Regions from separate parts of the Kitasatospora sp. NPDC094016 genome, predicted to be linked through region 1. Evidence: riboswitches for the same ligand, from Rfam matches in the RefSeq annotation. Region 1 holds a riboswitch; the other holds the start of a gene.
The links. Region 1 has a riboswitch for thiamine pyrophosphate ahead of thiO (glycine oxidase ThiO). Riboswitches for the same ligand answer to the same signal wherever they lie in the genome.
Positions count from the first base shown of each region.

Region 2: it holds a riboswitch for thiamine pyrophosphate, as region 1 does, so the genes downstream of both, ABT015_RS03960 (purine-cytosine permease family protein) here and thiO (glycine oxidase ThiO) in region 1, are expected to answer to the same signal.

Region 1 covers NZ_JBEOUK010000041.1:59,930-74,982, forward strand. Annotated here, with positions in the region: gene ABT015_RS29480 (polyprenyl synthetase family protein) at 1-666, shown strand, start outside; gene thiE (thiamine phosphate synthase) at 723-1,373, opposite strand; gene ABT015_RS29490 (Rv2175c family DNA-binding protein) at 1,373-1,738, opposite strand; gene ABT015_RS29495 (NAD(P)/FAD-dependent oxidoreductase) at 1,781-2,989, opposite strand; TPP riboswitch at 3,074-3,186, shown strand; gene thiO (glycine oxidase ThiO) at 3,190-4,365, shown strand; gene thiS (sulfur carrier protein ThiS) at 4,362-4,631, shown strand; gene ABT015_RS29510 (thiazole synthase) at 4,633-5,430, shown strand; gene pknB (Stk1 family PASTA domain-containing Ser/Thr kinase) at 5,544-7,328, shown strand; gene ABT015_RS29520 (molybdopterin-dependent oxidoreductase) at 7,391-8,020, opposite strand; gene bfr (bacterioferritin) at 8,242-8,721, shown strand; gene ABT015_RS29530 ((2Fe-2S)-binding protein) at 8,726-9,019, opposite strand; gene ABT015_RS29535 (class II 3-deoxy-7-phosphoheptulonate synthase) at 9,217-10,626, opposite strand; gene ABT015_RS29540 (anthranilate synthase family protein) at 10,868-12,802, shown strand; gene ABT015_RS29545 (response regulator) at 12,883-13,563, opposite strand; gene macS (MacS family sensor histidine kinase) at 13,541-14,800, opposite strand; gene ABT015_RS29555 (lysophospholipid acyltransferase family protein) at 14,836-15,053, opposite strand, start outside.
Region 2 covers NZ_JBEOUK010000003.1:96,057-111,109, reverse strand. Annotated here, with positions in the region: gene ABT015_RS04015 (hypothetical protein) at 1-68, shown strand, start outside; gene ABT015_RS04010 (MerR family transcriptional regulator) at 227-1,000, shown strand; gene ABT015_RS04005 (helix-turn-helix domain-containing protein) at 1,036-2,013, opposite strand; gene ABT015_RS04000 (RNA polymerase sigma factor) at 2,329-3,003, shown strand; gene ABT015_RS03995 (hypothetical protein) at 3,000-4,454, shown strand; gene ABT015_RS03990 (aminopeptidase P family protein) at 4,507-6,006, opposite strand; gene ABT015_RS03985 (PP2C family protein-serine/threonine phosphatase) at 6,143-7,579, opposite strand; gene ABT015_RS03980 (bifunctional DNA primase/polymerase) at 8,193-8,870, shown strand; gene ABT015_RS03975 (DUF5926 family protein) at 9,079-10,062, opposite strand; gene ABT015_RS03970 (ATP-binding protein) at 10,169-10,711, opposite strand; gene ABT015_RS03965 (glycerophosphodiester phosphodiesterase family protein) at 11,017-11,841, opposite strand; gene ABT015_RS03960 (purine-cytosine permease family protein) at 11,921-13,378, opposite strand; TPP riboswitch at 13,371-13,518, opposite strand; gene ABT015_RS03955 (S1C family serine protease) at 13,762-15,053, shown strand, end outside.

The sequences.
Region 1 (15,053 bases):
CTGATCTGGTGCGACGAGCTGTTCCTGCGCTCGGGCCTGGAGCCCGCCGCCGTGCTGGCCGCCAAGCCGGTGTTCGACCTGATGCGCACCGAGGTCATGGTCGGCCAGTACCTGGACGTCCTGGAGCCGGTGGCCGGCGACTCCGCCGACGAGGGCGCGCTCGACCGGGCGCAGACGGTGCTGCACTACAAGTCGGCGAAGTACACGATCGAGCGGCCCCTCCAGGTCGGCGCGCTGCTGGCCGGGGCCGGCCCGGAGCAGGTGGCGGCGCTGGGGGCGTTCGGGCTGCCGCTGGGCGAGGCCTTCCAGCTGCGGGACGACCTGCTCGGTGTCTTCGGCGACCCCGCGGTCACCGGCAAGCCGGCCGGGGACGACCTGCGCGAGGGCAAGCGCACCCTGTTGGTGGCGCACGCGATGCGGGGCCTGCCGGCCGCCGACGCCCGGCACCTGGACGAGCGGCTCGGCGCGCCGGACCTGGCGCCCGAGGAGGTCACCGGGCTGCGCGACCTGGTGGCCCGCAGCGGCGCGCCCGAGCGGGTGGAGCGCCGGATCGACGAGCTGATGCGGCAGTGCCTGGCCGCGCTGGAGGCGGCGCCGCTGGCCGACGAGCAGGCCCGCACGGTGCTGCTGGCCCTGGCCGAGGCCGCCACCGTCCGCAAGTACTGAGATCCGCCCCCAGGGGGATCCGCAGGTACGGAGGACGGTGACGGCCCCCGGGGCCGTCAGGCCGAGCGCACCCGCCGGGCGAGCTCGGCGGCGGCGGCCTGCGGGTCGTCGGCGGCCGTGATCGCACGGACCACGACGACCCGGCGGGCGCCCGCGGCCAGCACCTCGTCGAGGTTGCCGAGGTCGATGCCGCCGATGGCGAACCACGGCCGGTCGGTGCTCTGCTTCGCCGCGTACGAGACCAGGCCGAGGCCCGGCGCCGGGCGGCCCGGCTTGGTCGGGGTCGGCCAGACCGGGCCGGTGCAGAAGTAGTCCACGCCGGGCTCGGCGAGCGCCGCGTCCACCTCGGACTCGGCGTGGCAGGACCGGCCGATCAGCACCTCGTCGCCGAGGATCGCCCGGGCGGCCGGCACCGGCAGGTCGTCCTGCCCGAGGTGCAGCACGTCCGGCCGGACCGCGTGCGCGACGTCGGCGCGGTCGTTGACGGCCAGCAGCTTGCCGTGGCGGCGGCAGGCGTCCGCGAAGACCTCCAGGGCCTCCAGTTCCTGCTTGGCCTCCAGGCCCTTGTCGCGGAGCTGGACGATGTCCACCCCGCCCGCCAGCGCCGCGTCCAGGAACTGGGCGAGGTCGCCCTGCTCCCGGCGGGCGTCGGTGCACAGGTACAGCCGGGCGTCGGCCAGCCGCCGGCGCGGTGCGTCCGCCGCCATCAGATCAGCATCGCCTGGGCGCGCCGCTTGACCTCGGTGCCGCGGTTCTCCTGCAGCGCCTGGATCGGGCTGCCGGGCAGCGACGGGTCCTCGGTGAAGAGCCACTCCAGGATCTCCACGTCGTTGTACCCGCAGTCGCGCAGCACGGTCAGGGTGCCGGACAGGTGCTTGACCAGCCCCTGGCCGTCGATGAACGCCGCAGGGACCTGCAGCGACTTGTTGGGGCCCCGCCGGACGGCGATCAGCCCGCCGCTGCGGACCAGGTCGCGCACCTCGGTGACACGCACCCCCCACTGCTCCGAGATGTCGGGCAGGTACATCCACTCGGAAACCAGGGCTTCGATCTTGCTTTCAATCTCACTCACGCCACCAGACTGCCACCTCCACAGCCCCCCGCGCACCAGCCGCTACCCCGCGACCGCCGACTTCAGCGGCACCGAGGGGTCCGCCGCACGGGCCCGGTCCAGCGCGGTACCGCGCTCGATCAGCCGGCGGCCCTGGGTCAGGTCGCGCGGCCGGTCGACGGCCAGCAGCGCGCTCGGCACCCCGTCGCGCAGCCAGAGCACCGTCCAGGAGGCGTCCTGCGGGCCGCCGCGCCACAGCAGTTCGTCGCCCTCGGCGTGCCGCCCGGCGTACTGGACCATCCGCCCGAACTGCTCCGACCAGAAGTACGGCACCGGGTCGTACGGCGGCGCGTCCGCGCCGAGGACGGCGGCCGCCACGGCCTCGCCGGACTGCAACGCGTGGTCCCAGTGCTGGACGGCCAGCCGGGCGCCGGAGCGGGCGGACGGGTAGCTGACGCAGTCCCCGGCCGCGAAGACGCCGGGCAGGCCGGTGCGCAGCCGTTCGTCGACCAGAACGGCGCCGGTGTCGTCCAGCTCGACGCCGGAACCGGCCAGCCAGCCCGTCGCGGGCCGGGCGCCGACGCCGACCACGACCTCGTCGGCGGGCAGGTGCGAGCCGTCCGCCAGCAGCACCGCGCCCTCCTCGACGGCGGCCACGCCGACCCCGCAGCGCAGGTCGACGCCGGCCTCGGCGTACCAGGCGGCCATCGCCGAACCGACCTCGGCCGGCAGCGCGCCGGGGACGGGCGCCGGGCCCGCCTCGACCACCGTCACCTCGCAGCCGGCCGCGCGGGCGGCGGTGGACACCTCGGCGCCGATCCAGCCCGCGCCGACCAGCACCAGCCGCAGGCCGGGCCGCAGCAGGGCGCGCAGCGCCAGCGCGTCGTCCAGGGTGTGCAGCAGGTGCGCGCGCTCGGCGCCGGGCAGGGCGCGCGGGGTGGCGCCGGTGGCGATCACCAGGGCGTCGTACCGGAGGTCACCGGCGTCGGTGTGCAGCACGCCGGGGGTGAGGCCGGTGGCGCGGCGGCCGGTGAGCAGTTCGACGCCCAGGTGCGGGAAGTCGATGTCCAGGGTGGTGGCGTCGGCCTTGCCGAGCAGCACGTCCTTGGAGAGCGGCGGCCGGTCGTACGGCGCGTGCGGCTCCTCCCCGACCAGCGTGATCCGCCCCCGCCAACCGCCCTGCCGCAGCTTCAGGGCGCACTGCGCCCCGGCCAGCCCGGCCCCGACGACGACCACCCGATCCGTTCCGTTCAGCTCTGCCACGCCCGTCACTGTACTCAGCGCCCTGCCGGGGCCACCGGCCCGTCCACCCCGCGTACGGGCCTTCGGCCGGGCCCGCCCCCGGCGTTATGGTGGGGGCACCATCACGGGAGCCCGGCGTACCGGGCTGAGAGGCGGGCTGGCACGGCCCGCGACCGTCCGAACCTGATCCGGGTCATTCCGGCGAAGGGAGAAGAGCAGCCTTGTCACGCTTGCCCGAGGAAACCCACGCCGACGTGCTGGTGATCGGCGGGGGCGTCATCGGCCTCGCCGTCGCCTGGCGCGCCGCGCAGCGCGGGCTGAGGAACATCGTCGTGGTCGACCCCTCCCCCGGCGGCGGGGCGGCCGGGGTCGCGGCCGGGATGCTCGCCCCGGTCACCGAGCTGCAGTACGGGGAGGAGCCGCTGCTGCGCCTCGGCATGGCCTCCAACCAGCGGTACGGGGACTTCGCCGCCGAGCTCACCGAGGCGAGCGGCGGCCTGGACACCGGGTACCGCCGGTGCGGCACGATCGCCGTCGCGCTGGACTCCGACGACCGCGAGGAACTGCGCGAGCTGCACGCCTTCCACCAGCGGCTCGGCCTGGACTCGTCCTGGCTGACCGGCCGGGAGGCCCGCAGGTTGGAGCCGATGCTCGCCCCCGGCGTGCGCGGCGGCCTGCACGTCGCGGACGACCACCAGGTGGATCCGCGCCGCCTGCTGACCGCCCTGGTGGCCGCCTGCGAGCTCGCCGGGGTCGTGCTCCACCGGGCCGAGGCCGTCGGGCTGCTGGTCGAGGGCGGCCGCGCGGTCGGCGCCCGGCTCGGCACCGGCGAGACCGCGCGGGCCGACCAGGTGGTGCTCGCGGCCGGCCCGCACAGCCACCGGCTGCCCGGGCTGCCGGATGGCGTGCTGCCGGCCGTCCGCCCGGTGAAGGGGCAGATCCTGCGGCTGCGGATCCCCGAGGCGTACCGGCCGTTCCTGTCCCGCAACGTGCGCGCGGTGGTGCGCGGACAGCACCTGTACCTGGTGCCCCGGGAGAACGGCGAGCTGGTGATCGGCGCGACCACCGAGGAGCAGGGCTACGACACCACCGTCACCGCCGGCGGGGTGTACGAACTGCTGCGCGACGCCCACGAGTTGGTGCCGGGCATCACCGAACTCCCGCTGCTGGAGACCTCGGCCGGGCTGCGGCCCGGCTCGCCGGACAACGCCCCGCTGCTGGGCCCGACCGCGCTGCCCGGACTGGTCGCCGCCACCGGCCACTACCGCAACGGCGTGCTGCTCACCCCGGTGACCGCCGACCTGCTCGCCGAGTACCTGGCGACCGGCGAACTCCCCGAGCTCGCACAGCCGTTCACACCCACCCGGTTCTCCCCCGACCGCTCCACCGCGAAGGCCTCCGCATGACCGAGATCGCACCACCCCAGACCGCACCGGCCCAGGCCGCACCGACCCAGCCCGCACCGGCCGAGATCGGGCTGACCGTCAACGGCGAGCCCCGCCGGGTGTCCGCCACGACCACCCTCGCGGAGGTGGTGGCCACCCTCAGCGCCGCCCACAGCGGCGTCGCCGCCGCCCTCAACGAGGCCGTCGTGCCGCGCAGTTCGTGGCCTGCCACGGAACTGTCGGCGGGCGACCGGATCGAGATCCTCACCGCCGTCCAGGGAGGCTGACATGGCTGACGACCTGTTGACCATCGCCGGGGAGTCCTTCGGCTCCCGGCTGATCATGGGCACCGGCGGCGCACCCAGCCTGGAGATCCTGGAACGGGCGCTGCTGGCCTCCGGCACCGAACTGACCACCGTGGCGATGCGCCGGGTCGACGCCGGCACCCAGGGCTCCGTCCTGGACGTGCTGACCCGCAACGGCATCCGGGTGCTGCCCAACACGGCGGGCTGCTTCACCGCCGGGGAGGCCGTGCTGACCGCCCGGCTGGCCCGCGAGGCGCTCGGCACCGACTGGGTGAAGCTGGAGGTGATCGCCGACGAGCGGACCCTCCTGCCGGACCCGATCGAGCTGCTGGACGCCGCCGAGACCCTGGTCGACGACGGCTTCACGGTGCTGCCGTACACCAACGACGACCCGGTGCTGGCGCGCAAGCTGGAGGACGTCGGCTGCGCGGCGATCATGCCGCTGGGCTCTCCGATCGGCTCCGGCCTGGGCATCCGCAACCCGCACAACTTCCAGCTGATCGTGGAGGGCGCGGGCGTCCCGGTGATCCTGGACGCGGGCGCCGGCACCGCCTCGGACGTCGCGCTGGCGATGGAACTGGGCTGCGCGGCGGTGATGCTCGCCTCCGCGGTGACCAGGGCGCAGGACCCGGTGCTGATGGCCGAGGCGATGCGGCACGCCGCCGAGGCGGGCCGGTTCGCCCACCGGGCCGGCCGCATCCCGCGCCGGTTCCACGCCGAGGCCTCCTCCGCGATGGCCGGCCGGGCGGAGCTGGACACCCGCGAGCACCCGGCGTTCTGACGCCGGGACGCCCGGCGCCCGCCCGCGTGTGCCGTGTCACAAACCGGGCACAGCCGGGCCCGGAGGCGATGCCCTCCGGGCCCGGCCGACACCCGGAGCTCTAGACTCTCCGGGTGGACATGGCATTGCACGACCCCTTGATCGGTACCCTGCTCGACGGCCGGTACCGGGTCGAGCAGCGCATCGCGACCGGCGGGATGTCCACCGTCTACAAGGGCACCGACACCCGGCTGGACCGGGTCGTCGCCCTCAAGGTGATGCACCCCGCGCTGGCCGGGGACGACGGCTTCACCGCCCGGTTCATCCGCGAGGCCAAGGCCGTCGCCCGGCTCTCCCACCCGAACGTGGTGAACGTCTTCGACCAGGGCGCGGACGGCGCGAACGTCTTCCTCGCCATGGAGTACGTGCCCGGCCGCACCCTGCGGGACCTGCTGCGCGACCGCGGCGCGCTGTCCGTGCGGGCCGCGCTGGACGTGCTGGAGCCGGTGCTGGCCGCCCTCGGCGCCGCCCACCGGGCCGGCCTGGTGCACCGGGACGTCAAGCCGGAGAACGTGCTGATCACCGAGGACGGGCTGGTCAAGGTCGCCGACTTCGGTCTGGTCCGGGTCCTCGGCACCGCCGACGGCGCGCCCACCTCGACCAGCACCGCGACCGGCGGCACGGTCCTCGGCACCGTCTCCTACCTGGCCCCCGAACAGATCCTCCCGGACGCCCCCACAGACCAGCGGGTCGACGTCTACGCGGCCGGCATCCTGCTCTACGAGATGCTCACCGGCCGCCGCCCGCACACCGGCGACAACCCCGTCCAGGTGATGTACAAGCACCTGCACGAGGACGTCCCCGCCCCCTCGCTGATCGCCCCGGCCGTCGGCCCCGGGCTGGACGCCATAGTGGCCGGCGCCTGCGCCCGGACGGCCGAGGACCGCCCGTACGACGCGGTCGAACTGCTCGCCGCCCTCCAGCGGATCCGCCGCACGCTCACCCCGGCCGAGCTGGACGCCGAGCCGCCGGCCTCCACCCGGCCCAGCCCGCGCTACCCGACCAGCGAGCCGACGTCGGTGATCCAGCAGCCGGCGGGGCCCGTCGACGCCGCGGCGCCGGAGCCCACCAGCGTGCTGGACGTGCCGGCGGAGCTGCTGGACCAGCTGCTGGTCGAGCCGCGCCCGTACGACGAGCCGACCCCGGTGCGCGGGCGCCGGCCCAGCCTGCTGCGCCGCCTCCCCCGCAAGCCGCTGATCTGGGCGGCCGCGCTGACCGCCCTGGTGCTGGCGGTCGGCGGCGCGACGTACGGGCTGTCCCAGGGGCTGTACGGGCCGGTGCCCGGCGTGCTCGGCAAGGACCGGGCCGAGGCGCAGCGGATCCTGGACAAGGACGGCATGCACGGCCGCTTCGTCGAGGTGTTCAGCGAGAGCGTCCCGGCCGGGCAGGTGATCGCCACCGATCCCGGGGTGGGCGCGCGGACCCGCAAGAGCGACACCGTGACGGTGACCGTCTCCAGGGGCCCCAAGCGGATCGCGGTGCCGGACCTGGCCGGGAAGACCGCCGACCAGGCAGCCGACGCGCTGACCGCGGCCCAGCTGACCAGGGGCGGCGTGACCGGGACGTACGACGACACCGTGCCGGAGGGCGTGGTGATCAGCAGTTCGCCGGCGGCCGGGCAGCTGCTCCAGGAGAACACCGCGGTCTCGCTGGTGGTCAGCAAGGGCATGGTGCCCGTCCCGGACGTCACCGGGATGAGCAAGGACGACGCGGCGAAGGCGCTCCAGGCGGCCGGCTTCACGATGCAGACCAGCGGGGTCAACCTGTTCGGCACCGGCAAGGTGTCCAGCCAGTCCCCGGCGGCCGGCGAGCGGCGCCCGCAGCACACCGCGGTGACGGTCAACTTCCCCTTCTTCTAAGGGGATTCCTCGTAAGGGGATTCCTCGCTCCTGAGGGGACTCCTCCGGACGTCGGCTCACCCTCAGCGCAGCGGGCCGTCGCCCGGCCCCTCCTGGTGGGAGTAGCGCTGCTCGCGCCACGGGTCGGCGAGGTTGTGGTAGCCGCGCTCCTCCCAGAAGCCCCGGCGGTCGGCCCGCATGTACTCCACCGCGCGCACCCACTTGGGGCCCTTCCAGGCGTACAGCCCGGGGACGATCAGCCGGACGGGGAAACCGTGCTCGGCGGTCAGCGGCTCGCCGTTGCGGTGGGTGGCGAAGATCGTCCGCGGGTCGGCGAAGTCGGCCAGCCGCAGGTTGGCGCTGTAGCCGTACTCGGCCCAGACCATCACGTGGGTGACGCCGGGTGCGGGGGGCTCCAGGTCGAGGAGGGCGGCGGCCGGCACGCCCGACCACTCGTTGCCGAGCAGCGTGAACTTGGTGACGCAGTGCAGGTCGGCGACGACGGTGGTGCGCGGCAGGGCATGGAAGGCCTCGAAGTCCCAGCTGTGCTTCTCCGCCGAGGCGGTGGCGCCGAACACCTGGAGGTCCCAGGTCAGCGGCTTGAAGCGGGGTACGGGCCCGTAGTGCAGGGCGGGCCAGCCGCGCTGCACGCGCTGCCCCGGGGGGAGCCTCGGGTCAGACGGCGGAAACGGTTCTTGTTCGGACTGACCCATGACTCCATGGTGACAGACGGCGGCCGACGCGCCGTGCGCGCCCCTTGACGCGGCCACGCGCCCCATCCCCAATAACCGGTGGTCGAGCCCGTATCGGCCGAAATCGGATATTCCGAAACATGTCCTAGTGAGTGTGAACTTACTGGAACTTTCTCCCATTTCGATGCCAGGATGCGCAGCGCAGGAGTCACAACAGGCCGTAGCGCAGGGAGGCACCAGCCATGCAGGGCGACCCAGAGGTCATCGAGTTCCTCAACGAGCAGCTCACCGCGGAGCTCACCGCGATCAACCAGTACTTCCTGCACGCCAAGATGCAGGAGAACTTCGGCTGGACGAAGCTCGCCAAGTACACCCGGCACGAGTCCTTCGACGAGATGAAGCACGCCGAGACCCTCACCGACCGGATCCTCTTCCTGGACGGGCTGCCGAACTACCAGCGGCTGTTCCACGTCCGGATCGGCCAGACGGTCAAGGAGATGTTCGAGGCTGACCGCCAGATCGAGGTCGAGGCGATCGACCGGCTGAAGCGCGGGATCGTGGTGATGCGCGCCAAGAACGACGTCACCTCGGCGAACATCTTCGAGGACATCCTGGCCGACGAGGAGCAGCACATCGACTACCTCGACACCCAGCTGGAGCTCCTGGAGAAGCTCGGCGAGGCGCTCTACCTCGCCCAGGTGATCGAGCAGCCGGACTCCTGAGCCCTCAGGCCGCGCGCAGCGGGGCGACCGGGGCCAAGGTGGCGGGAGCCGCGGCGGCCACCGGTGCGGGCGCGACCTCGGCCTCGGGGTCGGCCAGGCCGAGCTTCGCGGCGAGGCGGGCGGTCGGGCAGGGCCTGGCGCCGTGCTCGCCGAGCAGGGCCTGGATCCGGCGGACGCAGGATCCGCAGTCGGTGCCGGCCTTGCAGCCCCGGGCGATCTGGCGCGGGGTGCCGGCCCCGGCGTCGATCGCCTTCTTCACCTGGTCCTCGGTGACCGCATGGCACATGCACACGTACATCGCGGACTCTCCCGGGTGGTGCGCCGCCGACTGGCGGAACGATCTTGACTAAGGCTTGCCTTACTTCACTAAGCCTCACCTTACCCGGCGATCCGGGTACGAAAAAGCCCCTCCGGGCTCGGGGACCCCGAATCCGGAGGGGCTTTCGTCACACTCGCTCAGCGGTGACCCGCCGGTGGCGGCTCACCAGTGGCAGCTCACTGGCCGCGGTACATCTCCGCCACCAGGAACGCCAGGTCCAGCGACTGGCTGCGGTTGAGGCGCGGGTCGCAGGCCGTCTCGTAGCGCTGGTGCAGGTCGTCGACCAGCACCTCGTCGCCACCGCCGACGCACTCGGTCACGTCGTCGCCGGTCAGCTCCACGTGGATGCCGCCCGGGTGGGTGCCCAGCGCGCGGTGCACCTCGAAGAAGCCCTTGACCTCGTCGAGCACGTCGTCGAAGCTGCGGGTCTTGTGGCCGCTGGAGGCCTCGAAGGTGTTGCCGTGCATCGGGTCGCAGATCCACACCGGCTGGGCGCCGGACGCGGTGACCTTCTCCACCAGGGTGGGCAGGTGGTCGCGGACCTTGCCCGCGCCCATCCGGGTGATGAAGGTGAGGCGGCCGGGCTCGCGCTCCGGGTCCAGCTTCTCGATCAGGGTCAGGGCCTCGTCGACCGAGGTGGTCGGGCCGAGCTTGACGCCGATCGGGTTGCGGACCTTCGAGGCGAACTCGATGTGCGCGTGGTCCAGCTGGCGGGTGCGCTCACCGATCCACACCATGTGGCCGGAGACGTCGTACAGCTCGCCGGTGCGCGAGTCCACGCGGGTCAGCGCGGTCTCGTAGTCGAGGATCAGTGCCTCGTGCGAGGAGAAGAACTCGACGGTCTTGAACTCCTCCGGCGCCACACCGCAGGCGTTCATGAACGCCAGGGCGTTGTCGATCTCCCGGGCGAGCTGCTCGTAGCGCTGGCCGGCCGGCGAGTTGCGCACGAAGTCCTGGTTCCAGGCGTGCACCTGGCGCAGGTCCGCGTAACCACCGGTGGTGAACGCGCGCACCAGGTTGAGCGTCGCGGCGGACGCGTTGTACATCCGCTTGAGGCGCTCCGGGTCCGGGATGCGGGACTCGGGGGTGAACTCGAAGCCGTTCACCGAGTCGCCGCGGTAGACCGGCAGCGTCACGCCGTCGCGGGTCTCGGTCGACTTGGAGCGCGGCTTGGAGTACTGGCCGGCGATCCGGCCCACCTTCACGACCGGCACCGAGGCCGCGTACGTCAGCACGGCGGCCATCTGCAGCAGGGTCTTCAGCTTGTTGCGGATGTGCTCCGCCGAGACGCCGTCGAAGGCCTCGGCACAGTCACCGCCCTGCAGCAGGAAGGCCTCACCGCGCGCCACGGCGCCGAGCCGGGCACGCAGCTGGTCGCACTCGCCGGCGAACACGAGCGGCGGATAGGAGGCGAGCTCGGCAAGGGTCTTGCGCAGAGCCTCTTGGTCCGGCCATTCAGGCTGCTGCGCCGCGGGCAGGGACTGCCAGGAGTGGCCAGTCCTCGATGTCTCAGTCGTCACGGTCACACCACCAAGGCTACGGGGTGACTCGAGCGATTCGTGACCATTGCCCGAGGGGTGAGACATAACTCGGACAAACACGTGACCGGGCTCACCCTCCCGGCACGATCCGCTACGCTCGAACCATGCACGCGCCCCACACCCACTCCTGGTGGTGGGCCTCCCCCAAGGGTGGCCCACCGATCGCGCGTTCCTAGACGAACACGACGGCCGCCCCTCGGGGCGGCCGTCGGCGTATGCGCAGACGGCCCTCCGGGAGCGGATCCCAGCACCGCACCTCACCAGTCCCCCGGAAGGAAGCCGCTCCGTGACCGCCACCGCCGACCTGCTCGCCCGCCTCACCGCTCCCGACGCGCCCGCGTTCGCCCTGCTGCACCGCCGCACCCCCCGGCTCGCCCCGGACACCGTCGAGGTGCTGGTCGGCACCGTCGACAGCTACCGCGACCTCGCCGACCTGCCGGTCCGCACCGGCGTCCCGGCCGACGGCCCCGTGCACGACCTGCTCGCGCTCGTCCCGTACCGGCAGATCCGCGAGCGCGGCTTCGAGGCGCACGACGACGGGACCCCGCTGCAGGCCCTCTCGGTGGCCGAACAGCACACCCTGCCGCTGGCCGAACTCACCGCCGCCCTGCCGCAGTCGCCGGTCTCGCTCACCGGCGGCTCGTTCGACATCGACGACGAGGCGTACGCCGCGATCGTCCGCCGGGTGATCGAGGAGGAGATCGGCAACGGCGAGGGCGCCAACTTCGTGATCCGGCGCGACTTCGGCGCCACCCTGGAGAACTTCTCGCCCGCACTCGCGCTCACCCTGTTCCGGCGGCTGCTGGAGCAGGAGCGCGGCGCCTACTGGACCTACCTGGTGCACACCGGAGAACGCGTCCTGGTCGGCGCCTCCCCCGAGGTGCACGTCCGGCAGAGCGGCGGCACCGTCGTGATGAACCCGATCTCCGGCACCTACCGCTACCCGGCCGGCGGCTCCGACATCGACTCGCTGCTCCGGTTCCTCCACGACCCCAAGGAGCTGGAGGAACTGACGATGGTCGTCGACGAGGAGCTCAAGATGATGTGCACGGTCGGCGACCTCGGCGGCCAGGTGCTCGGGCCCCGGCTCAAGGAGATGTCCCACCTCGCCCACACCGAGTACGAGCTGCGCGGACGCACCTCGCTGGACGTCCGCGAGGTGCTCCGCGAGACGATGTTCGCCGCCACCGTCACCGGCAGCCCGGTGCAGAACGCCACCCGGGTCATCAAGCGGTACGAGCCCGGCGGGCGCGGCTACTACTCCGGCGCGCTCGCCCTGATCGGCCGCTCCGCCAGCGGCGGGCAGCTGCTGGACTCGCCGATCTGCATCCGGACCGCCGACATCGACCCGGCCACCGGCCGCCTGGTCGTCCGGGTCGGCGCCACGCTCGTGCGCCACTCCGTCCCCGAGTCCGAGGTCGCCGAGACCCACGCCAAGGCCGCCGGGGTGCTCACCGCGATCGGCGCCCGGCCCGCGCCCGCCCGGCTGCCCGGCCCCACCGGCCCCCGGCTGGCCGACGACCACCGCGTCCAGGCCGCCCTGGACGCCCGGCGGGCCGACCTCGCCCCGTTCTGGCTGCGGATGCAGACGCCGACCGTGGTCACCGAGCCCGTGCCGACCCTGGTGGTCGACGGCGAGGACACCTTCACCTCGATGCTCGCCCACCTGCTCACCTCGATCGGCCACCAGGTCAGCGTCGTCCGCTACGACGCGCCCGGGCTGCCCGCCCTGCTGGCGGCGCACCGCGGGCCGCTGGTGCTGGGCCCCGGGCCCGGCGACCCGGCGCTCGCCGACGACCCCAAGATGGCCCTGCTGCGGCCGGTCGTCGCGGACGCCCTGGCGGCGGTCCGGTCCGGGGCCCGCACCGCACCGCTGCTCGCGGTCTGCCTCAGCCACCAGCTGCTCTGCGCCGAGCTCGGGCTGGCGCTGGGCCGCAAGGACGTCCCGTACCAGGGGGCGCAGGAGAGCGTCGACCTGTTCGGCACCAAGCACACCGTCGGCTTCTACAACACGTTCACCGCGCGCTGCTCGGACGCCGACGCGGCCCGGCTCGCCGCGCAGGGCGTCGAGGTCGCCCGGGACACCGTCACCGGGGACGTCCACGCGCTGCGCGGGCCCGGCTTCGCCGGCCTCCAGTTCCACCCGGAGTCGGTGCTGACCCGCGACGGCGTCGGCGTCGTGGCGGGCCTGCTGCGCGAGGCGGCCGCCGTCCGCGGCTGAGGAGCGAGTGGGGGGCCGGTCCCGGACCGGCCCCCCATCGCACGCGGGATCGCCGAGGCGGCCGGATCCCGCCGGAACGGTCAGATGTCGTCGTCCAGCCCCTGCTCGATCGCGTACCGCACCAGTTCCACCCGGTTGTGCAGTTGCAGCTTGCCGAGCGTGTTCTGGACGTGGTTCTGCACCGTCCGGTGCGACAGCACCAGCCGGTCGGCGATCTGCCGGTACGACAGGCCCTTGGCCACCAGGCGCAGGACCTCGGTCTCCCGCGCGGTCAGCTGCGGGACGGCCGGCGCGGAGGCCGGGGCCGGTTCGGCGGCCAGCCGGCGGAACTCGCCCAGCACCAGGCCGGCCAGGCCCGGGGTGAACACGGCGTCGCCCACGGCCGTGCGCCGCACCGCGTCCAGCAGTTCCTCCCGCCCGGCCGACTTGACCAGGTACCCGGTCGCGCCGGACTTCACCGCCTCCAGCACGTCCTGGTGCTCGCCGCTGGCCGAGAGCACCAGCACCCGCACCGCCGGGTCCTGCGCGACCACCTGGCGGCACACCTCCGCGCCGGGCAGACCGGGCAGGTTGAGATCCAGCACGACGACCTGCGGCGAGCAGGCGCGGGCCCGGCGCACGGCCTCCTCGCCGTCGCCCGCGGTGGCCACCACGTCCAGCCCGGCCTCGGCGAGGTCCCGCGAGACGGCGTCGCGCCACATCGGGTGGTCGTCCACGACCATCACCCGTATCGGCCGGTCAGTCGTCGGCTGATCGGTCATCAGAGCCCTTCCTCGGAACACGGAGTTCGACCTCGACGCCCTCCCCGGGCGCCGAGTACAGCTCGGCCGTGCCGCCGAGGTCCAGCACCCGGCCGCGGATGGACTGGGAGACGCCCAGCCGCCCGGCCCGCTCCGCCTCGCCGAGGCGGCCGGGGGCGAAGCCGGGGCCGTCGTCGCGGATGCTGACCGTGACGGCCTGCGGCTCGTCCTCCACCAGGATCCAGGCCCGGGCCCGCTCCCCGGCGTGCCGGCGGACGTTGTCGACGGCGGCGCCGACCGCCGCGGCCAGTTCGCCGGCCGCCCCGGCGGACAGCAGCACCGGCCCACCGGGGGCGGACAGCGTGATCCGCTCGTCGGCGTACGGGCGCAGCAGCGCGGTGAGGTCCTGCGGCTCCCCGGCCCCGCACTCCTGCGGGCGCTGCCCCGGGATCGGGCCGCCGGTCATCAGCGCCCGCAGGGCGCGCTCCTGCTCGCCGGCCAGCCGGCCGAGTTCGGCGAAGTCGGCGTCACCGCCCGGGCGTCCACCGGCCGCGGCCGAAGCGCCCTCGGCCGGCCGCGCGGTGAGTTCGGCGCCGTGGCGCTGGACGAGGGCGAGCACCTGGAGCACGCCGTCGTGGATGTCCCGGGAGAGCCGCTCGCGCTCCCGGCCGGCCGCCTCGACCTGGAGCGCCCGGGTGAGCGTCGCCTCGCTGGCGCGGGCCAGTTCGATGACGTAGCCGATGGCACAGCCGGCCACCATCAGCAGCATGATGTTGTGGATGTTGTCGCCGGTCGGGCCGCCGTGGCCGAGGATGTTGGCGACGCCGATCACCGTGCCCGCGGCGGCCGCCCAGCGCCAGCCGCCCTTGCCTGCGAAGCCGAGCACCGTGCCGGCGGCCCAGATGGTCGGCAGGGTGGGCGCGCCGTGGCTGATCCGCACCGGGTCGTCGGTCAGGCCGCTCATCACGATGCCGGTGACGGCGAGGGTGAGGTCGGTGCCGAGCACGTACCAGGTGCAGCGCTGCGGGCCGGCGAAGGCCCGGGTGCTGGCGAGCGTCCAGAGGGTGAGCGTGCCGAGGAAGATCCAGCCGGCGACGGGGTGCAGGAAGTCCAGGTAGGAGTTGAGGTACCGCAGCAGGGCGTAGCAGAGGGCCAGCACCCGGAAGTAGGAGATGGCCTTCCACAACGGCAGTTCGACGGACATGCCCCCGGCCGCGACCGCGCCGCCGACCGCCCCGGTTCTCTCGCCGTCCGTCATCCTTCCGCCCCTCCCCTGGGCCGTGCCCGCGGTCGTCAGGCCGACCCGGTCTCCTTCGGCTCCTGCCCGGACTGCTCGGCCTTCTCCGTCGCGGCGGCCTTCTCGGCGGCGGCCTTCTCGGCCTCCGCCTCCGCCTTCTCCGCCTTGGCGGCGGCCTTGCGCTCGGCGTCGGCCTTCTTCTTGTCGTCGGCGATCTGCCGCTTGGCGGCGGTCGCGTAGATGTCCACGTACTCCTGGCCGGAGAGCCGCATGA
Region 2 (15,053 bases), on a different contig from region 1:
CGGACGGCGAGGGGCGGCGCCGTTCCTCCCGGCGGCGCGAACGCGTCCTGACCGGCACCGGAGCCTGACCGGCACCGGAGCCTGACCGGCACCGGAGCCTGACCGGCGCAGGCGCGGGCGCGGGCGCGGGCGCGGGCACAGCGCCGGGCCCTCCCTCCCGAGGACGGCTTGACCCTCACGCGGCGTGAGAGCGGAGGCTGGTGGTCAGCACGAAGGGAGAACCCGGATGAGCAGCGAGGGCTACTCGGTCGGATCCGTGGCCAAGATCGCCAAGGTGACCGTCCGCACCCTGCACCACTACGACGAGATCGGCCTGTTGTCCCCCGCGGGCCGCACCCGGACCGGCTACCGCCGCTACCAGGACGCCGACCTCGACCGATTGCAGCAGATCCTCTTCTACCGCGAACTCGGGTTCCCCCTGGAAGAGATCGCGGCGATCCTGGACGACGACTCGGTCAGCCCGAGCGAGCACCTCCGGCGGCAGCACCGGCTTCTGACCGACCGGATCAGGCACCTCCAGGACCTCGCCACAGCCGTCGAACACGCCATGGAGGCACGAAGAATGGGCATTCAGCTGAGCCCGGAGGAGAAGTTCGAGATCTTCGGCGAGGGCTACCAGGAGGAGTGGGAGCAGGAGGCCGAGCAGCGCTGGGGCGACACCGCGGCCTGGGCCGAGTCGCAGCGCCGCACCGGCGGCTACGACAAGGCCGACTGGCAGCGGATCCAGGCGGAGATGGCCGACCTCAACACCCGCTTGGTCGAGGCGCTCACCGCCGGCGAACCCGCCGACGGCGCCGCCGCCGCGGACCTCGCCGAGGCGCACCGGCAGCACATCCGCCGGAACTTCTACGACTGCACGTTCACCGTCCACCGCGGCCTGGCCGGGCTGTACGTCTCGGACCCGAGGTGGACCACCACCTACGAGAACCTCGCCCCGGGCCTGGCGCAGTGGCTGCACGACGCCATCCTCGCCAACGCGGACCGGCACGAGAAGGCATGACAACAGCCTGATGCCGGGCCGCGTGGCCGAGGGGGCTACGCGACCCCGCGCCCGAAGGAGCGCCGGTAGGCGGTCGGGGAGGTGCGCATCACCCGGCCGAAGTGGTGGCGGAAGGTCGCGGCGCTCTCGAAGCCGACCGCCGCCGCGATCTCCTCCACCGTCCCCTCCGGTGACTCCAGCAACGGCAGGCTGGCCGCGATGCGCTGGGTGACGACCCAGCGCATCGGGCTGGTGCCGTTGCGGGCCGTGAAGTGCCGCAGGTACGAGCGGTCCGACATCCGGGCGGCGCGGGCCAGCAGCGAGATGGTCAGCGGGGACGCCAGGTGTCCCATCGCCCACTGCATGCTGCGGGCGACCCCGTCGTCCTCCTCGTCGACCGGGCGGACGGCGGCCTCGATGAACTGGGCCTGCCCGCCGTCCCGGTGCGGCGCCACCACGAAGCGGCGGGCCACGCTGTTGGCCACCTTGGCGCCGTGGTCGCGGCGGACCAGGTGCAGGCAGAGGTCGATCCCGGCGGCGCTGCCCGCGCTGGTGAGCACGTTCCCGTTGTCGACGTACAGCACGTCCGGGTTGACCCGCACGTCCGGGTGGCGCTGCTGGAGCAGGTCGGCGTACCGCCAGTGGGTGGTCGCCTCCCGCCCGTCCAGCAGTCCGGCGGCGGCCAGCGCGAAGGCGCCCGAGCAGATCGAGACGATCCGGGCGCCGCGCTCGTGTGCCGTCCGCAGCGCGGCGACCAGCCCGGGGGAGACCGCGCCGCCGAACGCGTTCGGCACCCCGGGGACCACCACCGTGTCGGCCGCGGCCAGGTCGTCCAGCCCGTGCCGGGCGGTCAGCGCGAACCCGCCCACCGCGTCCAGCGCCGTCCCGGGCCGGTCGGCGCACACCTTCAGCCCGTACCAGGGCGCTGCCAGCAGGCCGCCCAGTTCGGGCCGGGCCAGGCCGAACACCTCCACCACCACGCCGAGCTCGAAGGGCGCCATGCCCGCGAAGGCGTACACCGCGACGTGGTGCACCGGTTCCGGGCGGGGGCCGATGACGACGGGCACCGGGCCCGGCCCGGTGTCGACCGGGCCCTCGACGTGCTGCTCGGCCATGCGGACCCCCTGCTGACGGGTGGCGGGATGGCGGTGAGTGTAGCCGTTTCGGCCGCCCGGGAATCTTCCTCGGATCCACCTGCAACCTCCACCCCGGTCACACGTCCATTGGTACGGGGGCGGAGAGAGGCGGGCCGAGGGTGGCTGTCAGGATCTCCCCGATCACGATCTTGATCAGGAGTCCTGACGGTCCGGCGAGAGCCGCCACCGTCCCGGGGGAAAGCGGAAACGCGCATGTCCATGGCCATCGGGCCGATCGCCGGGCCGACGAGGGGGCGCGGTTTCTCCGTTCGCGCAGTGGTCGCCGTGCTGTTCGGCGCGCAGGAGGCCGGCGAGGTGTCCGCCGGCCCGGGCGACGAGCAGTCGGTACAGCGCCGCTCCGGCTTCCGGCTGCTGCGCGGCGGGCGCAGGCCCGCGGAGGACCGGCCCACCCTGACCGACCTGTACCACGCCCACCGGCTGGGCCTGGTGCGGATGGCCGTCCTCCTGGTCGACCACCAGGACCTGGCCGAGGACGTCGTCCAGGAGGCCTTCACCCAGCTCTACCAGCGGTACGGCGAGCACCTGGACGACCTGGACAACGCGCTCGGCTACCTGCGCACCGCGGTGGTCAACGGCGCCCGGTCGATGCTGCGCCGCCGGAAGACCGCCCGCGAGTACGTCCCGCCGCACGAGCCCGACGCCGCCTCCGCGGAGGACCACGCGGTGCTCAACGACGAGCACCGGAGGGTGCTCGCGGCCATGCAGGAGCTGACCCCCCGCCAGCGCGAGGTGCTGGTGCTGCGCTACTGGTCCGACCTGTCGGAGGCGCAGATCGCCGAGACCCTGGGGCTGTCCCGGGGTGCCGTGAAGTCCACCGCCAGCCGGGCCCTGGACGCCTTGGAAAAGCATCTGGAGAAGGTTCGATGACCGACAAGCTCCCCGGCCGCGAGAGCGGAGGCCGAGACGGTGACGGGCCGGCCGAGACGGCGACCGAACGGCTGCTGCGCGAGGCGATGGACGCCCGCGCCTCGCTGATCACCGCGCGCACCCTGCGCCCGGCGCGATCTCCGCGCGGCCGGGTGCGGCGGTTGCGCCCGGTCTACCTGACCGCCGTGCCGGTCTTCGCGCTGGCCGCTTCGCTGGCGATCGGCCTGCTCACCTTCCACGGCGACCCGCTGGCCAAGCAGGACGTCCCCCCACCGGCCGCCACCATGACGACCTCGCCGAGCCCGTCCCCCGAGCCGACCGCCGCCCCGACCCCCACGGCCACCTCGCCGGACACCGGCAGCCCCGCCGCCGACCCGGGGACCGTCGCCCCCCTCTCCGACCCGACGTCGGCCGGCACCCGGACGACGGCGCCGCCCACCACCCCCGCCACCACCCCGGCCACCACCGCGCCGGCCGGGACGACGTACCCCTTCCGGGGCGCCAGGTTCAAGATCCCGCCAGGCTGGCGGGCCGTCAATCCCGATCCGTCCGCGAACAGCCTCTGCATCCTGAGCCCGAGTGCTCCGCAGGACGCCTCGGCCGGGGACTGCCTGCCGCACGGCGTGCTTCTGACGGTCACGGACCAGGAGCCGCAGGTCTGGCCGGGGCCGTCCTACCTGGATTCCGACACCGGATGGTCCCCGCAGCCCTGGTGCCCGGCGTGGGCCTACTCCCCCACGCTCACCAGGAACGGACAGATCGACAGTGTCGGCCCGACCAAGAGCACACCCACGGTTGCAGGCCGTGCGGCACGCAAGTCGCAGTGGCAGATCAACTGCGGCGGCGACGCCTTCACGGCCCAGATGTGGGCCCTGCCGAAGGACTTCGTGTCCGTCTCGGCGATCGGCCTCAAGGCCGACTACCAGCCCGGACTGATGACGATCGTCAACACCCTCGACCTGAGCGGCCGCCAGACGCCGCCCACGGAGGCCAACCGGAACGACATCACGGTCGCTTTCGACGGCCTGGCGGCCGGTCAGCAGCTGACGGCGGGGAGCTCGGTCGTCACCTTCTCGGTGACCTTCCGGAACACCAGCCAGAACACCTACGGCCAGTTGCAGCCACTGGTCGTCACGGAGCCCTACCCGGGTTCGCCGCCGGTGCAGGTCGTGCAGGCGCCCAACGACGGCAAGCTGGAGCGTCAGGACGGCGACACCTGGAGGCCGGTGTCGATGGGGCCGGGCAGCGACATGGGCTACGCGGTGGCGGACCAGGCGTCGTTCTTCTCCCTGGCCCCGGGGCAGACCAGGAAGGTCACCTACCGGCTGACCCTGGGCGCCGGGAACGGCCCGGGGGACATGCCGGTCTCGGCGCAGGTGACGCTTCCGTACAACGGAAGCAAGCTGACCGTGCTCGGCGACAAGAAGATCTCCGTCAAGGTCACCAAGTGACACGGGGGCCCGGCCTCCCCACCACGGGGAGGCCGGGCCCTCGGTGCGTGGCTCAGGCCAGCGAGGCCATCCAGGCCTCGACCTCGTCGGCGCGGCGCGGCAGGCCGGCCGAGAGGTTCTCGTTGCCGTCGGCGGTGACCAGGATGTCGTCCTCGATCCGGACGCCGATGCCGCGGTACTCCTGCGGCACGGTCAGGTCGTCCTGCTGGAAGTACAGGCCGGGCTCGACGGTGAGGACCATGCCGGGCACCAGCAGTGCGTCGGCGTGCTCCTCGCGGCGCGAGTGGGCGCAGTCGTGGACGTCGAGGCCGAGCATGTGGCCGGTGCCGTGCAGGGTCCACCGGCGCTGGAGGCCCAGCTCCAGGACCTTGTCGACGTCGTAGGCCGAGGCGTCCAGCAGGCCCCAGGCGAGCAGGCGCTCGGCGAGCACGCGCTGCGAGGCGTCGTGGAAGTCGCGGAAGCGGGCGCCGGGCTTCACCGCGGCGATGCCGGCCTCCTGGGCGTCGTACACGGCGTCGTAGATCTTGCGCTGGAGGTCGTTGAAGCGGCCGTCGATCGGCAGGGTGCGGGTGACGTCGGCGGTGTAGAGGGTGTGCGTCTCCACGCCGGCGTCCAGCAGCAGCAGCTCGCCGGGGCGGACGTCGCCGTCGTTGCGGACCCAGTGCAGCGTGGTGGCGTGCGGGCCGGCGGCGGCGATGGTGCCGTAGCCGACGTCGTTGCCCTCGACCCGGGCGCGGCGCCAGAAGGTGCCCTCGATCCAGCGCTCGGAGGTGGCGACGGCCTGGCCGAGCTCGCGGACCACGTCGGTGAAGCCCTTGACGGTGGCGTCGCAGGCGGCGCGCAGCTCGCCGACCTCCCACTCGTCCTTGACCAGCCGCAGGCCGCTCAGGAACTCCTTGAACTCGGCGTCCCGGTCGGCGTCCAGCACGTCGGCCAGGGTGTCCTCCAGGCCGGCGTCGTAGCCGCGGACGATCCGGGTGGGCACCGCGGAGTCCTTGGTGCGCCCGGCCAGTTCCTCGGCGGCCTTGCGCACGTCACGCGCCGGCAGGCCGAGCAGCTGCTCCTGCTCGCCCAGGCTGTTGCGGCGGCCGACCCACAGCTCGCCGTAGCCGTCCAGCCAGAACTCGCCGTTCTCGCGGTCGGAGCGGGGCAGCAGGTAGAGGGCGAACTCGTGGCCGGCGTCGCCGGTGGGCTCGGCGACGAGCACGGCGTCCTCGGTCTGGTCGCCGGTGAGGTGCACGTACTCGCTGGAGGCGCGGAAGCTGTAGTCGGTGTCGTTGGAGCGCACCCGCAGGTTGCCGGCCGGGACGACCAGCCGCTCGCCGGGGTAGGCGGCGGAGAGCCGGGCGCGGCGCTCGGCCGCGTACGCGGCCTGGGCGACCGGGACGAGGCCGTGCAGGTCGGTGTCGGCCCAGCCGGTCTTCATCGAGGCGGCCAGCTCGTCGGAGACCTCGCCGTACAGGCCGTTCTTGCGGCCCTTGAACTGCTGCGGCTCGTCGCCGCCGTCGGCTTCGGGGTTCTCGGCCACTGCGGGCGTGCGGTCCTCGGTCACGTGTAACGCCTCCTTGGGGTGGTACCGCCGCCCCTCGGGGGAGTGTCGGATCGCGACACGCGCGGGCGGCCGTGCGTCCATGGTACGGACGCCCGGCCGCTCGCCCGTTCGGGGTCGGGACGACTGTTCGGGGCGGCTATGCGAAGCGGGCCGCGAGCAGCAGCAGGTCGTCGGTGGCCGGTCCGGGGCCGGGGTCGGGGCAGACGGCCAGCAGGTGGGCGCAGAGCCGGTCCGGGTCGATCCGCACGTCGCGCGGGGCGTCGGCGGCGGCCCGGCGCAGGTTGGCCTGGCCGGCGTGCAGGGTCGGGCCGCAGCGGCGGGCCAGCCCCTCGGTGTAGAGCAGCAGGGTGTCGCCGCGGTCGGCGGTGAGCTCGACGCCGGGGGCCTCCCAGCAGGCCAGCATGCCGAGCGGGGCGGAGAGCGAGGTCTCCACGAACTCGGCGCCGTGCCGGCCGACCAGGACGGGCGGGCAGTGGCCGGCGCCGGCCAGGGTGATCCGGCGCTCCTCGGGTTCCACCCAGGCGTAGACGGCGGTGGCGGTGCGGGCCGGCTCGGTGGTCTTGAGCAGCAGTTCCAGGTCGCCGAGGACGGACACCGGGTCCTCGCCCTCCAGGACGGCGTAGGCGCGCAGCGCGGCCCGGATCCTGCCCATCGCGGCGGCCGCGCCGGGGGCGGAGCCGGGGCCCGCGCCGGGGCCGTCGCCGGAGACGGAGCCGACGGTGAGGCCGACGGTGCCGTCCGGCAGCGGGATGGCGTCGTACCAGTCGCTGCCGCAGGAGCGGTCCAGGCCGGCCGGGAGGATCCGGGCGGCCAGCCGCAGGCCGGCGGGCTGGGGGAGCCGGTCGGGCAGCAGGCCGCGGCGCAGCGCCTCGGTGGTGCGCCGGACCTTGTCCGCCTCCAGCTGTTTGGCGAGCAGCGGGGCGGCGATCCCGGCGTAGCGGTGGGCGAGCTCGCGCTGGCGCTCGGTGGGTTCGGCGGGCTCGTCGTAGAACCAGAGGGCGGCGGCGAGCGGGCCGTCCTCCTCGGTGGCGAGCGGCAGGCCGTAGCAGCCGCCGAGGCCGAGCTGGGTGGCGAGTTCGCGCAGCCGGGCGCCGGTGGCCGGGTCCTCGGCGAGGTCGGGGGAGTGCAGCCGTTCGGGCCGGTCCTGTTCGCGCAGCAGCCTGGCGAGCAGGCTCTGCTCGGGCGGGACGGTCTCCAGCGCGCCGAGGCTGGCGCGGTCGAGGCCGAGGCCGACGGGCTGGCCGGGCCGGCCGCCGGGCATCCGGGTGACCAGGACGCCGCGGCGGGCGCCGAGCAGGGCGGCGCCGGAGGCGAGGACGGTGTCCAGGGTGTCGGCGAGGCCGCGGGCGCGGGCGAGCTGTTCGGTGTGCCGGTGCAGGCTGGTGAAATCGGACAGTCGTCCGGCCAAACGGTCCTGCACCCCGGCGGCCGGTGCCGTGCGGACGTCCGCCGCGCCGTCCTGCGCGTCGGCGGGGCCGGGGAAGCCCGGTGGCTCGAGGACGGTCAGCCCGCCGGCGCTGCCGGGCTCGCCCGGCTCGGAGGGTGTCGACGACGACGGGTGGGACTCGGTCATGCCGCCACTCCTGACGTGCTACGTGCCATGCGGAACCCCCAGGTACGGCCGGTGTGGAGCGATGACGGCCAAAGGGCGCGTTTCGCCTCGATTCGCTACTACTCGTCATTGATCGACAGCAATGCCACCACTTCTACACAGGCCATTTGGGGCATGTCCAGATCCAGGACGACGCGGTGGCCTGTTCCACATCCGCGAGACCCGGTCGGGGGGCGCGTACGGCCTGGCCGCGCGCCGGTCCGGCCGGGAGGCATGGAGGGGACCGGGAGCGGGCAGAAGGGAGGGGACGGACCCGGCGGCCGTCCGGATCGTATGCCCGCGCCGCCCGGGGCCCGGGCTGGCCGGAAGTCTCTCACTCGTACGGTGGAACCAAGCGCGCCCGGGCGGCGTCCATCCGGTCGCATACGGGATTCTCGTTCCAGGGGCTGTTTCAGTGCGTGGCCCTTCTCATGTCGTGCTCCACACCGTGATCCACGTCGTCGCCGCGCCGCCCGCCATGCCGCCCGCCCCCCTTCGCGCCTTCGGGGCCGTGCCACCGCGGGTCCGCGTGACGAGTCCCGGCGGTGCCGACGGGCCGGAGCGAACCGAGCGGTCAGGGAAAGGAACGAGCGCCATGCGTGAGAACCCGAAAGATCCGTGTCCGCCCGCCACCCCCCACCACCCCGTCCAGGACGACGTCGCACGTCAGCGCCCTGCCCGGCTCGCCGCGGCCCTGACGGCCGCCGTCGACCACCGCTGGCCCGTGGTGCCGGGGGCCGTCCTGCGCGGCGGTCAGTGCTCCTGCGGCGACCAGGACTGCGTCGTGCCGGGCGCGCACCCGCACGACCCGTCGCTGCTGGCCGCCACCACGGACGCCCGGATGGTGCGCTGGTGGTGGGAGCGGCAGAGCCCGGACGCTCCGGTGCTGGCCGCCACCGGTTCGGTGGTCTCGGCGGTCAGCCTCCCGGCGGCGGCCGGCGCCCGGGCGCTGGTCTACCTGGGCGCGCTGCGGCTGCCGCTCGGTCCGGTGCTGGCGATGCCGGGCCGGTACGCGTTGCTGGTGGCCCCGTACTCGCTGGACGCGCTCGGCGAGATGCTCGCTCAACTCCCTTGGGTGCCAGGCTCGTTGCGCTACCACGGGGTGGACGGCTTCCTGCCGCTGCCGCCCGGCGGAGCGGCCGGCCGGGTGCGCTGGGTGCTGGCCCCGCGCCCGGACGCCGACGGCGGGGTGTGGCTGCCGCAGGTCGGGCCGCTGCTGGGCGAGTTGGTGGAGGCGACGGTCCGGTTGGACAGCGGTCGCTCGGCGTACTGATCCGCCGGTCCGTTCCCGGGGGCCGCTCGTCGGGGCCCTGCGGAAAACAAAAGATCCGGCCGCTGGCGACGGGGGATGCACCAGCGGCCGGACTCTTTAGACAGTAACAAGGATCCGCGCCCGCGCCAATTTCCAAGACGCCCTGCCCGCCCGGAAATTGCGGCTTCATGGCGACAATGTGACGCGTATCACCCGGATCCCGGGCGCTTTAGTTCAAGGTGACCTGACGGTTCACCAGGTTCGCGCGGGCGCGCCGCTCCTCGGCGGTCAGCGGGGTCTCGTCGGCGAGCACCGAGGCCAGCCGCTCGGCGAACTCGGCGGCCGGCTTCTCGCAGTCGGCGGCGGTCATGGCGAGCGGGAGGTCCCAGACCGGGACGGTCAGGCCGTGCGCGCGGAACGAGCCGACCAGGCGGGTGTCCGGGCCGAGCGAGGACTGGTCGGCGGCGCTCAGCCGGGCCAGCGCGTCCAGCAGCCGCTCCTCGGGCACGGTCATCACCCAGCGCAGGTGGTTCTTGTCGGGGGTGCCGCACCAGTAGGCGGCGTCGGCGCTCGCCAGCTTCTCGGTCGGGATGGCCGAGGCGTTGGCGCGCTCCAGGGAGGCGGCGACCTCGCCGGTCGCGGTCTCGGCGTCCTCCAGCCAGAACTCGAAGCCGGTGTGCACGGCCGGCGTGAACGCGGCGGTGACGTCCAGCAGGTCCTGCAGCCGGCGTCCGCCCGCCTCGGTCCGGCGGGACGGCACCGGGTTGCCCGGCTCGGTGGCCAGCGCCAGCTCCAGGGCGTCCGCGAGGTCGCGGCTGAGGTCGCCGGAGGAGGACTGGGTCTGCAGGCCGAGCAGGATGGAGCCGTCCTGGCGGCGCAGGGCCGGCCAGGCCAGCGGCAGCACGGTGGCCAGGGTCACCGACGGGACCTCGCCGACGGCGCCCTCGGCCACCCCGGCGGCCAGCGTCAGCGGCACCGTGGCGGCGGGCACCAGCTCGCGCAGCGCGACCCAGTCGGCCTCGCCCGACAGGCCCTCGAACGGGCGGTGCACCAGCTCCTGCACCGCGTGCGAGGCCTCCCGGCCGTGGCAGGCCTTGTACCGGCGGCCCGAACCGCAGGGGCAGTTCTCGCGGGCCCCCACCACGGGGACCTCGCCCGCGACGGCGGTGGTGGACTGACGCTGCGGCGCCTTCTTGGCGGCCTTCTTGCCCATGGTGCGGCTCTCCCGGGAACGGTGGTCCTTTGCTCCGGGCAGCCTACTGACGTTCCCCCGGCGCGCGGGCACGCGCCGGGCGGACGGGTGAGGAGCGCGCGTCGGTTCAGGCGCTGCGGGCGTCACCACCGGTGCGCCGGGCGTGCCGGGCCCGGGCGGGCAGCGCCGCCCAGACCGTCACCTCGCCGGGCGCGTCGCGCACGCCCCAGTCGCTGGCCAGCTGGTCGACGATGTTCAGGCCGCGACCGCCGCGCGAGGTCAGCGAGGGTCCTGCGGGCAGCGGCCGGGTGGTCGCGCCGCCGTCGGTGACCTCCAGGGTGAGCACGCCGTCGGCGTGCAGCTGCCAGCGGACCAGCACGCCGCCGTCCGTTCCGCTCCCGTGCTCCTCGTGCTCCCGGCCGCCCGGGGCGCAGTGCGTCCCGGAGGGGACGCCGACCAGCAGTTGGTCCACCACCTCGGCCCGGGCGCCGCGCCCCAGGGCCCGCAGCGGGCCGAGCGGACGGGCGTACCGACAGGCGTTGCTCAGCAGTTCGGAAAGGATCAGTACGGCATCATCGATGACCGGCTCCGGTATCTGCCGGTCGCCGAGATCTCGACGCAGTCGGCGCCGTGCGACCCCGACACTCGCTGGGCCGTGCGGCACTGCCATGGTCGATGAAGTCGGCACTTCACGCGCCACCATCAACGCCACCCCCGGACCTCCTTCAGCGTATGCCGAGGGAGAGATGCCCCTTGGTAATGCGTCGGAAACGACCGCCGGACGATCCCGCGAGGACATTTCAAGCGATTGCGACCGAGGGTGGACCTGAGGTCATTCCGTGCTCACCCTGCGTCGCACCGGCGCATGAATTCCGGCAATAACGCGCCCGGAAGGTTTGACTGCCGACCAGAACGATCAGGTTGTGTCCGGGCTTTGCGGGTGGATTTGCGGCGGCCCCGCGGACCGACGCCGGATCACCGACCGAGCTGCGCCAGGACCTCGGCGGGCCGGTTGGTGATGATCGCGGACACCCCGAGCTCCAGGCACAGTTCCACGTCGGCCGGTTCGTCCACGGTCCACACGTGCACCTCGTGCCCCAGCTCGCGCAGCCGCGTCACCAACTGCGGGCGGGCCCGCACCAGGTCGATGCCGGGCCCGGCGATCCGCGCCCCGCCCGGCAGCGGGGAGCCCGGGCGCAGCCGGCCGAGCAGCGGCAGGGTCCGTTCGAACAGGAACACCCGCCGGTACTCCGGCGCCGAGGCCGCCACCCGGTTCAGCCCCACCGAGGAGAAGCTCATGATCCGGGCCGAGGGGCGCTCGCCCTCCCGGCTCGCGCCGATCTTGAAGCGTTCGAGCGTCCGCAGCAGCTCGGTCTCCACCCGGCCGCGGTAGCGCACCGGGTGCTTGGTCTCGATCGCCAGGTCCACCGGGCGGCCGCAGTCCACCACCAGCTCCAGCAGCCGCTCCAGCCGCAGCACGCCGCGCAGCTCGGGGTCGGTGCTGGGGCGGCCGGTCTTCCAGGCGCCGAAGTCGTACGCCTCCAGCTCGGCCAGCGTCATCGCCGAGACGGTGCCCTGGCCGTTGGAGACCCGGCCGATCCGGCGGTCGTGCACGCAGACCAGCTCGCCGTCGGCGGTCAGCCGGACGTCGCACTCGACCGCGTCCGCGCCCTCGTCGAGCGCGCGCCGGTACGCCGCCAGGGTGTGCTCGGGCAGGGCGTGCGAGGAACCGCGGTGGGCGATCACCTGGACGGGCGGCGTGGTGCGCGCCGCCGTCGAGGACGGGTCTGTGCTGGTCACGGGCCCCACGATAGGCGGCGGAAGTGACGCGCAGGCGAAGACGGCCCCAATCCGCGGGGCCGTCTTCGGTGCCGGTCGGTCAGCTCTGCGCCGCCCTGCGGGTCAGCGGGGTGAGAGCCCAGGTGACCAGGGCCGGCACCAGGAAGGCGAACAGCGAGGCGGACGTCCACTCCTGCGGGGTGAAGTGCAGGGCGGCCTGGGCGGAGGTCCAGAAGTCCGTCCACCAGCCGGCCACCGCGGTCGGCGCGATGAACTGGTAGACCGCGAAGCCCAGCACCCACGGCAGCAGCATCAGGCGGCGCGAGGGCGCGTCGGCGGAGAGGTTCCAGCCGTACCGGCCGGCGCCGAAGAAGTAGTCGACCGCCAGCACCGCCAGCAGCGGCACGAAGACCGAGCCGATCAGGCCGAGGAAGTTGGTGTAGGTGTCGGTGAACTTGTCGATCTGCAGCGCCAGCACGGTGATCAGCAGGCCGATCCCGCCGGTCAGCACCCGGCGGTCCACCTTCGGCAGCAGGTTCTGCACCGACATCGCGGTCGAGTACACGTTGGCGAAGGACTGGTCCGTCTCGCGCAGCACCAGCACCAGCAGGAACAGCCAGCCGGCCCAGACGCCGAGGAAGGAGTCGAAGATCCTGTTCGGGTCGCCGCCGGACTGCAGCAGCGCCATCAGGCCGAGCACGTAGCACCAGACCTGGGCGATCGTGTAGCCGGAGAAGCTGCCCCAGAACGCCGAGCGCGCGGTGCGCGAGTGCCGGGTGTAGTCGGCGGCCAGCGGGACGAAGGAGATCGACACCGCGATCATCGCGTCGGTGGCGCCCAGGAAGCCGTGCCAGTTGCCGGCGCCCGGGTCGGGCACCCCCTGGCGGCCCAGCTGGACGGTGAAGTACACCATCGCGACGGCGACCGCACCGGCCACGAAGCGGCGCAGCACCGCGATCGAGCCCAGCGGCCAGATGGTCAGCGCGGTGGTCAGCGCTCCCGCCAGGAGCACGAACAGCCAGCGGTAGCCGTCGGTGTGGGCGACGGTCTGCGCGCCCGCCGCGATCGTCAGCAGCTCGAACACGCCCCAGCCGACGCACTGGACGATGTTCAGCACCGTCGGGACGTACGACAGCCGGGTGCCGAACAGCCCGCGCAGGTTCGCCATCGCGGGCGCGCCGGTACGGGCCCCGATCAGCGCGGCCACGCCGAGCATCGCGGTGCCGACCACGGTGCCGGCCACGATCGCGGTCACCGCGGCGGCCAGCGACAGCTCGCTGCCCTTGGCGCCGAGCACGGTCGCGGCGGTGGAGAAGCCGATCAGGCTGACGCCCAGGTTCATCCAGAGCGCGAAGTGGTCCCGGAAGCGCAGCGTGCGCGGCGGCTCGGTGTCCAGCACGAGCGGCGCCTCGGTACGCTCCGGGCGGTCCAGGACGGCGGTCGCCGTGCCGGTGGGGCCGGTGCGCCCGCTGTCACCGCCGTCAGCGGCCGGGGACGGTTCCGGGAAACCCTTGGACGCGGGCGCGTCCGAAGAAGAGGATGGCGAAGCAGGCGACATGGCCGATACTCCCTACGCCGGCATTACCCGGACAGGTTCCGGCGGTCTGCGCCCCCTCGACGGTCCGCCCACGATCCCGTGGCGTACGGTCGACCAGCGCACTCTCAGCCTGGTTGGTCCAAGCTCCCGCGTGTCAGTTGTGAGCGACAGGCTAACCGGCCCGGGGGTGAACGCCAAGGCCACGGGGTGTGCGGCCCGCATCGCGGGACGCCCGGCGGAGGTGGGGGAGCCTCCAGTCGTCGGCGCAGGACAGCCTGGTCGGCGGCCCGGCTGTCGGCGGCGGCTAAGGATTCTTATGAGTTATTCAGAGGGGTCCTTACGGCAATCGAATCGGCAGTACGAAAAACTATGGTCCTTGGTTCTGTCAGCTATGGAGGTCGTTCGTGAGCACCGAGCGCGAGGTTGGGCCCACCGGGCCGCAGGGGGAGCAGCCCTCGGGCGGCCAGGCGGCGGCTGTTCCCGCTTCCGACGGTCACGCCTCGGGCGGGCACCAGCCGACACTGGCCTTCGGCCGGGTCCCCGAGCCCGGGGCCGCTCCGGCCGCCGAGGCCGCACCGGCTGAGGCCGCGCCGACGGAGGGCGTCGCGGCCGATGGTGTTCCGGCCGAGGGGGGGTACCAGCCCACCGTGGCCTTCACCAAGGTCCCCGCGCCGGAGGTGGCCCCGCAGGCCCCGCAGGCCCCGGCCGCGCCGGTCGCCGACGCGCCGGCCGCCCCGGTCGACGCCGCCGCCGGCTACATCGACGCGCCGCCGCCGGTCCTGCCGCCCGCCCCGCCGGTCCCGGCCGCGCCGGCGGCACCCGTCGCACCCGTCGCACCCGTCGCCGAGAGCCCGGCCCTGCCGTCGGGCGCCAACCCGTACGCCACCCCGGCCCACGGCGTCCCCGCCGCCGGCCCGCACGACCCGTACGGCACCCCGGCCGCCCCCGGCGCGCCCGCCGCGCACCCCGCGCCCGGCCACCACCCGTTCGGCGCCGGCCAGCCGCTCGGCGGCTGGGGTGCCGCCCACGACGCCGGCGGCGGCGCGGGCTACCCGGGCGGCCCGGCCGGACCGCTCGGCTACCCGGCCGACTACCCCGGCGGCCCCGGCGGCCCGCGCAAGAAGCGCGGCGGCGGCCTGGTCGCCCTGATCGCCGCCGTCGCGCTGGTCGCCGGCGTGGCCGGCGGTGCGCTCGGCGTGACCGTCGCGGACCGCAACGACAGCACCAACAGCGCCGACGACCACCGCAGCACCACCGTCCAGGCCAGCAACACCCAGAAGAACGAGCCCGCCCCCGGTTCGATCGCCGGCATCGCGCAGAAGGCGCTGCCCAGCGTCGTCACCATCAAGGCGCAGGGCAACGGCGAGTCCGGCACCGGCACCGGCTTCGTCTTCGACACCGAGGGCCACATCCTCACCAACAACCACGTGGTCGCGCCGACCCTCAACGGCGGCAAACTGACCGTCAAGTTCGCCGACGGCACGTCCTACAACGCGTCCGTGCTGGGCCACGCCGAGGGCTACGACGTCGCCGTGGTCAAGATCGACAACCCGCCGAAGAGCAAGCTGGCCCCGCTTCCGCTGGCCGACTCCGACAAGGTCAACGTCGGTGACGCCACCGTCGCGATCGGTGCGCCGTACGGCCTGGAGTCGACCGTCACCAGCGGCATCGTCAGCGCCAAGGACCGCCCGGTCGC